DNA from 3 places in the Maritalea sp. YIW29 genome. Region 2 is predicted to be linked to each of the others. Evidence: predicted binding sites of a transcription regulator. Region 2 holds the regulator's gene; each other region holds the start of a gene.

Region 1 (3,281 bases), on a different contig from region 2:
TGTGGTTGCTTGATGGGTATCTAGTTGCAATTGGCTGGGGTGGAGTTGATCCACTTTATTGGCAGATAGAACCAAAGCGTCGATGCCAAAGCCGGGGTCGATAGTGACCAGTTTTTCATCAAATAGTCGTTTGATGTGTGGTTTGGATCGGGTGGGTTGGGCCAGACGAATGGGAAAGCTTTTAACTTTCCCATCGCCAAAAAAGCAATCTAGGCGCAAATGCAAAACGCCTTGTTGCAACTGATCCAAAAGCGCAAAAAGCTGATCGAGCAGCTCGTAAAACCCATGTTCGATTGTCGGCAAATCGATAAAGGGATCGATGGGGGCGACTGTGAAACGGAAATCGGGTTGCTGTTCTGGCGCGGTGAGGGGTTCTTCATATCGGCCAACGGCTTGATCTAACCGTTTAAGCACTGCTTCGCCATGTTTTGGGTCCGGAAAGCGTCGGGTTAAGCTTGCGCGGGGCAGGTCGAATAATTGCCCAATATTTTTTAGCCCCAATTGATAAAGCGCATCGGCTTGTTCTTCACTTAAACGCAGGGCATGAACGGGCAAAAAGGCGAGGCCTTGATGTGGGTTTTGGGGCGGCAGAATAGTTTTATTGTTCTTTTCGTATTTTGCGAGTGCCCATGATGCGCCAATGCTGTCGCCTAAACCAAGCCTTGTTTTATGACCTAGACTTTCCAGCTCTTTTTCAATTCTGTCCAGCATGGGTCTCTCACCGCCAAACAGGTGATCGCAGCCCGTAATATCTAGGAAAATAATATCGGGCTGGTGGGGCACAACAATGGGGGAAAAGCGCATTAGCCATGCGGCGCGGCGCATCAGCAGGCGCTGATCACCTTCGGGGTCGTGATAAATGGTTTCAAGCTGATGGCAGAGGGCTTTTGCATCATTTAGGCGCATGCCTGAGCGCACACCCATCTGCAAGGCGGTTTTATTCGCCGCGAAGATTTTGACGCCTTTTGGCGTTTGCTCAATTAAAGCCAATGGGCTTTTTGCGGATTGGGCTTTGTCCTTTTCTTCAGCTGGCGACCCCTTGCCCATTTTGTCTGTGCTCGGATGTTCTTGCCGCCACTTGAGGCGTAAATGTTCGATTGGCAGGTGTGGGAACCATAAACACAGGATGCGACGATGTTTCATATTCAAGGCTCCATGAACCGGTTTGTCCTGAGCGGGTGCGCAAAAGATGAGCACGCAAATGTCGCGTGCCGGGCGCGCGTTCATCAAATGGGTTTTTTCCGCTCATCTGGCTTTCAATTTGCCAGCGGGAGAAAGCGGCGCTTGCGCCATTGCAATTATGTGGGCGATGTAAAAAAAGCGGCGTCGCCCCGGTTTGGGTGGCAAGGGACAAGCGCCTTGTTTGGGTAAAACTGACATCTTCAATATGCCCCACCACGGCGGTAAAACTTTTGGCGCGGGTGGCTTCTTCTAAGGTCCAAAGTAGTTCTTTGTCGCTTTTGGCGCTCACCATAATGAAACGGTTTGGATCAAGGTTGAACGCCAATAGGCCGGGGGCGAACAATTGGCCCATATCGCGGGTTTGATGTTGGGTCGTGCACCAAAGAATGGGCGCGCTGTTTGAGGTTAATTCGCTTTGCATCTTTAAGGCGAGAAGCAAAAAGCTGGTGCTGGCGGGGTCGCCATAGGTTTTGGGCAATATTTCATGCAGAACAGGCCGGGTTAAAATATCGGTATTGAGTTGGGGCGCCAATTGGGGCAATTGGCCGGCCAAGATGGTGGATTGTTTGGTACTGATGGGCGGTAATGATGGCGGGTTGGCTTTTGCATCATCGTCATTTGCAGGGGTTAAAGCGGCATGGCTTTTCAAAGGTTGGACGGATTTAACGCCAGCATTTTGCCCACCAGATTGCTCAATTTGTTGCAATTGCTGGCGCAAATTTGAAAGCTCTTGATGTCTGTCCTTATGCATTATTCGCCCGCCAAGTTTAATGAGAGTTGGCTAGAGCCTTGATGTGACTCTTAAATTCCAGACTCCTTAAATGTTCATGTTTTGTTCTGCATGTCAATTTGAATGTGAAATGAGGGATAGGACAATGTGTTGCGCAGAAGTGAAAGATCGGCGTTATGCAAAGTGATGGGATTGTTATTTATCGTATGAAGACATTAAGCGGTTTCAATTCGCCACGTCTAAATCAAACACGATAATCCCCTCAGCGCCATTATTGCAAAGTTCGCATAGGCGTGCCCCCAAAGCCTGATGTGTTGGGTGTGAGGCGTAGGTTTCCAACGCGGCTTGGTCTGAAAAGTGGATCACGAAACCAGACTTGAAAGCAGGGGATTTGCCTTCAAAGTCTTTATTGGGCCCAAAATTAAATTTTTGGACGCCATCAAGGCCATGACTAAATTTAGCCAATTCAGAAAGGATGGTGTGTTGTTCGGCGGGGCCTGCACTTTCTTTAAAATCACAAAATACACAATGAAGAATCACACCTTGCTCCTATTCCAAATTACGATTTTCTTTTCATCAAAAATCTACTGGTTATCGCGTGTATGCCCGACATAACTAGCGTGAAGTTCTAGGCGATAGAAGAGAATCTATCCATAAATTCGTTGCATATCCGGCTTCTCGGTACAAAAATAATGCACCCAGATATAAATGTGGCTGAATAGGGCCAAAACCAAAGCCGCGGTGGACTGAAATAGAAATGCTGGGACCCACAAATTGAGGAAGCCAAAAACATACATGGCATTCGGCGACCAGGTGAAAATACCTTGGCGGACGAATTCCTTATCCCGATAGGAAGGGTCAAAATGGTCGATGCCGAATGCACGCGAAAGGCCAAAATAATTTTTAACCGAATAGGCTAAATAGGCTCCGGGAACAAACAATGCAAAAGCAATGATATAACCCACCACAGGGTCAATAGGCAGCGTGCCTCGGTTTGACCACGCAAGGGCCAAGATCAGAATTGGACGCAGCGCAATCAAAATTGCAAATCCAATTTTGAATATTGGAAAAGCGCGTGTACCAAATAGGCGGGTTAGATTTTGGCCACCCAGTTCTAGCCGCCAACCCAGCCAGACATAAATTTGGTGAATGATGGCATTTGCAGCGACAAACCAAGCCCATTCAGATGTGGTAAAGCCCAAAAAAGAACCTGTTTGAAATCCAGAAAGCGAAAAGCAAAAATACAGGGCAATGAGCAAAACAGATAGGGCTAGAAAATGTGTAACTTGTCCTTCAAAAAACGATGCGATTTGCGTGTTCTTTTGTACCACCTGCTTAGCTCCTCCTCTCTGCATTGGAATGTTCACAT
Region 2 (3,281 bases):
TTGCGCTGACGAGTCTAATTGCAGGGATTGCAACTGCGCCTGTCGCCGCCGTACATTTTCAACAATTCGCACCATTGGGTTTAATCGGAAACCTAATTGCTGTTCCCATTGTTGGGTTCTTCGTCTTACCATGTGGCCTGATTTCAGTATTGCTGATGCCTGTTGGCCTTGAAGGACCGTTCCTGATGTTAATGGGAGCGGGGATCGACACGATTGTACACATCGCGAAATATATTTCGACGATAAGCGCAGAGTTCACACAGACACCTATGTTGGCGCGTTGGGTTTTGCCGGCTTGTTTGTTGATGTTGGGCTGGTTGAGCTTTTTTCACGGCAGGATAAAATTTTTGGCGCCAATTGCCTTCGCGCTATGCTTGTTTGCCTTCGGTCCAGCTAAGCATCCATTTGCGGTGATTTCAGACAGCACGCAGGCGATCATCATCAATCATGGTACAACATTTGCGCAACTGGGCCGCAAGTCGAATAGTTTTACAACAAGGGCGTGGGCAGAGCGGTTTGGCGCAAACTTGCTAGATGATGACGCCATTGGTGGCTGCGATCGCCATGGCTGCAGTGCTCAGGTTGAAGGTGTGGTGATCTCAGCGGTAAAAGACAGCGTTGGCTTAAGAGAAGATTGCTCTGTTGCCGACATTTTGATCGTAAGGCAACGGCGCTCTGTCAGCTGTCCCAATGCGTTGGTCATCACACAAAGAGAACTTGATGACTTTGGCGTTGCGATATTGTTCAGAAATAGCGTAGGCGAAATTGAGGTAAAATGGGCGCTGCACGATCACAACCGTCCTTGGCGTCCGTGAGCCAACATCAATCAAAAAAGACCCGAGCAACCAATGCATAAAGCGTAGTTGTCGGGCCAAGTGTTCGCAATCGGGGATGTTGGGACCACGAGGTCACAACGGGGTCAGTACTTGCGAAATAAACCAACCAATCGTCCCTGAACCGCTACTTGGTCAGGGCCGAAAATTCTTGTTTCATATGCTGGGTTTGCTGCTTCAAGGGCAACAGACTGCCCCTTTTTGCGCAAACGTTTCAGTGTCGCTTCTTCGTCATCGACCAAGGCGACAACAATTTCGCCGTTGCTGGCAGTGACTTGTTTCTTGATCAGCACCGTATCGCCGTCAAAAATGCCCGCATCGATCATCGAATCGCCACTAACTTCCAGCGCGTAATGTTCACCGCCGGCAAGCATTTCTGGGGGCACAGAAATGGTGTGGCTTTGTTCCTGAATTGCAGCAATTGGAACACCCGCCGCAATCCGACCCATAACAGGGATCGTAACCGGAGCGTCAGTATTCTCGTCCTGAGCAATTGGAGCCGCTGAAACTGGTTCACGCGCTCTGCCCAGGTCACCTTGAATGACACTTGGCTCAAACTTGGACTTCTTGCCACCAAGGGAAGGGTTCATACTGTCTGGCAAGCGAACCACTTCCATTGCACGCGCCCGATTGGGCAGACGACGAATAAATCCGCGCTCTTCCAGAGCTGTAATTAGACGGTGAATACCGGACTTAGATTTCAAATCCAATGCATCCTTCATTTCATCAAATGAGGGAGGTACGCCACTTTCCTTCATGCGCTCATGAATAAACATCAGCAGTTCATGTTGCTTGCGGGTCAACATTTTGAAGTCCTTTACAGCCTGATTTAGAATCGGAACAAATGTTGAACAACTATAACTGTTCTTTATATGTTCTGCAAGTGGGTCAAAATTTGGCGAAATGATGAGGCTCTCTAACTGTGTGTTCGAATTGCAACATTTCAGATGTGTGTGCCACAAAGTCGCGCAAATGGGTTGCAAATCACGGCAACGTGAGTGTATTGCACAATTGTCTTTAATCAGGCTGGTCCCGCCAGCCACAACGCCAAGGAGGTTTTTATGTTCAATTCACAAACACTTCTGGCAACTTGTTTGCCAGTTTAACACTAGCGCAACCGATCCTTCGCCCAGCGTCCAAGCTGCGGCCGTCTAAGGTTCATCTTTTCAAACTCCCATAGTCTACGCGTGGCGTGGACTATCAACAATCAGTCGCTGTCATTTTCCGCGCTGCATCTGCGCGCGGCGATTTCAGCACAATTATATTCAAAATTAGGAGCGGCGAAGCTTTGTGCTTTTTGCCGAGCGAATACACATGAAAAAACAACATGCAATATCTGAGCAATATTTCGAACGATTAGGTCGGTACCTACGTGTCTTTTTGAACTATTTGGAGGCTCGTCAAAAACGCAAGATTGCGCGAGCCTATTATTTAGGAGCTGGCGATTTGAGCCCGCACATAAGAAAAGATATAGGGCTTGGAAATGAGAACAAACACTTCTAATAAACTTCGTATGAAGGGGCGGGCAATTGGGCACCGCCCCTTTATTTATTGTGGTGCGGGTTCAGTTTGCGCGCCTGATAGTTTCTTGGCGTTCGGCGACAGGAAAAACGCAATCACAAAAAGAACCGTCATCACCAGAACAATGGTTGGGGCAGGGGCGCTATCGATGAAAAAGGCAATATAGACACCCAAGAATGAAGAGCCGACGCATAAGAGTAATGCCCAGACCAACATTTGACCAATTCGGCGGGTGATAAGGTATGCAATTGCGCCGGGTGCAACCAAGAGCGCAATCGCGAGAATAATGCCAACCGCTTTCAGCGCTGCCACGACACTTAGCGAAATGACCGCCAATAGACCATAATGCAGCCATTTAACGGGCAGACCGATGGCGCTAGCATGTTGCGGGTCAAAGATGTAAAGCAGCAAGTCGCGCCAACGAAATGCAATCAGCACAGCAATAAGGGCTGAAATGATGCCGGTTTCGAACAGGTCATAGAGGCTGATGCCCAACATATCGCCGAACAGAATATGGTCTAGGTGAACGTCGGTTTCAATTTTCGTGTAGAGCACGATGCCAAGGCCGAACATGCCGGAAAATACGACCCCCATGACCGTATCTTCTTTAACGCGCGAATTTTCGGTGATGTATCCGGTTGAAATCGCGCAGGTCATACCCGCCACGAACGCCCCGATGGCAAGGGGGATACTCAAAATGTAAGCCAGCACAATACCGGGCAGCACTGCGTGTGAGATCGCATCGCCCATCAACGACCAACCCTTTAGGACCAAAAAGCACGATAAAAGCGCGGCTGGGATCGACACCAAGATCGAAATGATGAAGGCGTTGCGCATAAATTCAAATTGGAATGGCGCGAGCGGGTCACTGAGGAACAGGTCGATCATATTGATGGCTCCTCAATTGAGGCGCGTCTTGCGCGTTGT
Region 3 (3,281 bases), 540 kb from region 2:
TTGGGCGGGGGCTTGAATTGTATATCTGCCATCAACACAAAGGGCTGCCCGATCGTCAGTTACAATTGCGTAGCCTGCTGAGCCGGTAAAACTTGTCATGTAGGCAAGGCGCTCGTCGCCCGCGGGCACCGACTCGCCCCGATGGGCATCATCTCGCGGAACGAGAAACGCATCGACTTGAGCGTCCGCCATCGCCTTGCGCAAAGCGATCAGCCGAGGCGCAACAGTTGCCGGGTCTGTTTTGTCGTCGAAATGCTGCAATTGCGTTGTGCTGTCATTATTGAACATGCGGAAATTACCTTTTGAATGCTGTATGGCATACCTAAAACGCATGGCTGTGGTGCGCGTTCAGGGCTACCTAAATTTTTTTACTGCGCTACATTGATTTCACAAATTCAAAAAAGCAACCCCACAATTTGTGGACCCACATGTGTGGGAAGTGAAGGAGTTTTGAAATGACACAATCAGCTGGATTTTTCCGTAGTGTTGTTGATGCGATGATATCTTCTCGCACGTTGAAAGCCGAACGCCAGGTTGCTCAGTTTTTGAAGACGCAGGGACATGATGCGATCAACAATGATCGTATGAACGGATTTTGATTTAGGCGCTAACGCCGCACTTTTGGGATGATGAAAATGGCTAAAACTGGTTTCTTTCGCAACGTAATGGACGCAATTGTTACTTCGCGCAGCAAGCATGCGGAACGCGAAGTTGCACGCTTTGTTGAAACACACGGCTATCGCAACTTGTTGAACGAGCAACGTTCAAACGGCGGCATCTAAGACTTCGTCTTAAGCCTCACGTTGCAATCTAAGGATTGTCCAATCGCCCTTTTCGACGCGTTCGAGAAGGGCGATTTTGTTTGTTTTGTAGGCTTCAATCACCGTATCTGCCTGTCGCGTGAGTAGACCCGCCAATATGACAATGCCGCCTTGGGTCGTGTGCTTGGCGATGTCTGGCGCAAGCTCGACCAGCGGGCCAGCCAAAATGTTGGCGAGCACCAGGTCAAATGGGCCTTTTTGCTCAAATATGGAATGATCCATTCCTGTTGAAACAGCCGTTTCAATTTGATCAGCAACATGATTGTCCGTTGCATTTTCTAGGGCAACCTCGATTGCCTTCTTGTCGATGTCGGTCGCAAGAATTGTTTGTTCAAACCGTTTCGCCGCAGCAATGGCGAGAATGCCGCTCCCGGTTCCCAAATCCAAAATATTGGTGGGTATTTTGCCTGAATTTGCGACGGTAGAAATGGCTTGAAGGCAGCCGGTCGTCGTTTCATGGTGGCCGGTACCAAAGGCTTGCCCGGCGTCGATCTTGATCGCAATTTTGTCTACGGGAATTGGCGTCTCATCGTGACTGCCATGCACGAAGAACTCTCCCGTATCAATGGCGCTCAATCCTTCTAGGGAGTGGGCGACCCAATCCTTATCCGGCACCTGCTGAAGGGTGAATTTCACGTCGCCTTTCAAAACAGTTTTTGCCAGCGCGTTGAAGCGTTCAACATCTGGTTTGTGATCGCAGGTTGCTTCAAACACCCAATCGCCATCAGCATTTTCAAATGCAGATGTTGACAAAGCCAATCCATATTCCTCCATCACCGCGTCCGCGAGGGCGAACGCATCTTGTTTGGACATTGGGACGGTAATTTGCTCAAGGGTCATCAAAAGGCTCCTAATTTAGCTCGGTTATGAATTATTGGATCTGTTTGGTCAATTTAATTGCTGACAAATAATAAGGCTCTATTTATGTTGTTCCTTGTTTGTTCTTGTGAATGAGAGTCGGATTTATGGAACTGGAAAAGCTTATTGTAGAGGCGAAAGCACACACATATGTATCAGGTGGATCAGCGAGTGCCTCAACGCGGCTGAAATCACATGATTTGAGCTATGAAAATGGGGATTGGTCTTATTTGGACAGCTATTTTGGTGGCACTGATTTTGTTGGGCAGGAAACTGTTTGGCACAAGGGCGAGCCTGCTTGGTCAATGTGTTATTATGGGCAAATCTTGAGACCAGACTTGATCGATGCTGAACGTGCTGGCGAAACAATTTTGGCTGCGTTAAGCGAAATGTATGCACAGGGACGTTTTCTGGGTGGATTTGATTGGTCAGGACCGCATGGAAACTATGTCGATAATTCGACCGGAGACGTTTCATCTTTTCAAGGCAAAGAGATCATTCGCGTTGGTGATGTCGTCGCATATCAGCTTCAATATTTCGGCGGCCTCATCAAGGCCTAGTTAAGCGCGTTTGATGAAGCTTTCGAGTACCTTTTTTCGACCGACTGACGGAAAATCAATCGTTAGCTTATTGCCGTCCACGCTTGCGACAACGCCCTCACCGAACTTGAGGTGCAAGGCTTTGTCGCCTTGACTGAATGAAGACGACGAAGAATGGGTGGTCGATCCGGAACGGGCGACCATCTCACCTTCTATCGTTGGGCCTCTGTCATAGGCGCGTGCTTTGTGCTGTTTTTGGGCACGTTGCCACCCCGGGGTTTCATAAACACTGTCGAATGGGTCGCTATTGTCAAACTTTGAAGCGGTGTTGCGCCCACCATAATTGTATCCGCCATAGCTTGAGCCTGTGTCTTTGACTTCCACTGCGTCGGCGGGCAATTCGTCCAAAAAGCGAGATGGCAGCGCGGTTTGCCACAGCCCATGAATACGGCGGTTTTGTGCGACGGTGAGCTTGGCGCGTTTTTTGGCGCGGGTGATACCGACATAGGCGAGGCGGCGCTCTTCCTCCAATCCGGTTTTTCCGCTTTCATCAAGCGAACGCTGGTGTGGGAAAAGCCCTTCTTCCCAGCCTGGCAGAAACACGGTGTCGAATTCCAAGCCTTTGGCGGCGTGCAAGGTCATAATGGACACAGCATCGTCCGCGCCATCACCGGAATCGCGTTCCATCACCAACGAGACGTGTTCTAGGAACCCACCTAATGTTTCAAACTCTTCCATAGAGCGGACGAGTTCTTTCAGGTTTTCCAGCCGTCCCGGCGCGTCGGCCGAACGGTCATTTTGCCACATTTGAGTGTAGCCGCTTTCGTCCAAAATGGCTTCTGCGACTTCAGCGTGGGGCAGATTTTTCAACCGTGACGCCCAATCATCAAATTGGGAAATGAGAAACCGCAAGGTGGAACGTTGCTTGGGCTTCAGCTCGTCTGTTTCAATTAAGTCCCGCGTCGCTTGGATTAGTGGAATATTGGCGGCTCTTGCAGCGTCGTGCAACAAGCGAACTGTTGCGTCGCCTAGCCCACGTTTTGGCACATTGACGATGCGTTCA

The links. The regulator LexA, encoded in region 2, represses DNA repair genes until DNA is damaged. The targets are predictions, from matches to a motif close to TGTTCNNNNTGTGTTCNG.
Region 1: the regulator LexA is predicted to act here: its motif matches at 2,005-2,022, upstream of AC2D8L_RS12400 (ImuA family protein).
Region 3: the regulator LexA is predicted to act here: its motif matches at 1,750-1,767, upstream of AC2D8L_RS01965 (DUF5680 domain-containing protein).

What each region holds. Positions count from the first base shown of each region.
Region 1 covers NZ_JBXVVF010000002.1:657,508-660,788, forward strand. The annotation lists gene AC2D8L_RS12395 (Y-family DNA polymerase) at 1-1,143, opposite strand, end outside; gene AC2D8L_RS12400 (ImuA family protein) at 1,025-1,933, opposite strand; gene AC2D8L_RS12405 (Dabb family protein) at 2,138-2,452, opposite strand; gene AC2D8L_RS12410 (methyltransferase) at 2,560-3,243, opposite strand.
Region 2 covers NZ_JBXVVF010000001.1:937,235-940,515, forward strand. The annotation lists gene AC2D8L_RS04580 (ComEC/Rec2 family competence protein) at 1-815, shown strand, start outside; gene lexA (transcriptional repressor LexA) at 920-1,639, opposite strand; gene AC2D8L_RS04590 (metal ABC transporter permease) at 2,382-3,242, opposite strand; gene AC2D8L_RS04595 (metal ABC transporter permease) at 3,239-3,281, opposite strand, start outside.
Region 3 covers NZ_JBXVVF010000001.1:395,970-399,250, forward strand. The annotation lists gene AC2D8L_RS01945 (aminopeptidase P family protein) at 1-288, opposite strand, end outside; gene AC2D8L_RS01950 (hypothetical protein) at 456-599, shown strand; gene AC2D8L_RS01955 (hypothetical protein) at 636-782, shown strand; gene AC2D8L_RS01960 (50S ribosomal protein L11 methyltransferase) at 792-1,661, opposite strand; gene AC2D8L_RS01965 (DUF5680 domain-containing protein) at 1,787-2,239, shown strand; gene AC2D8L_RS01970 (ATP-dependent helicase) at 2,240-3,281, opposite strand, start outside.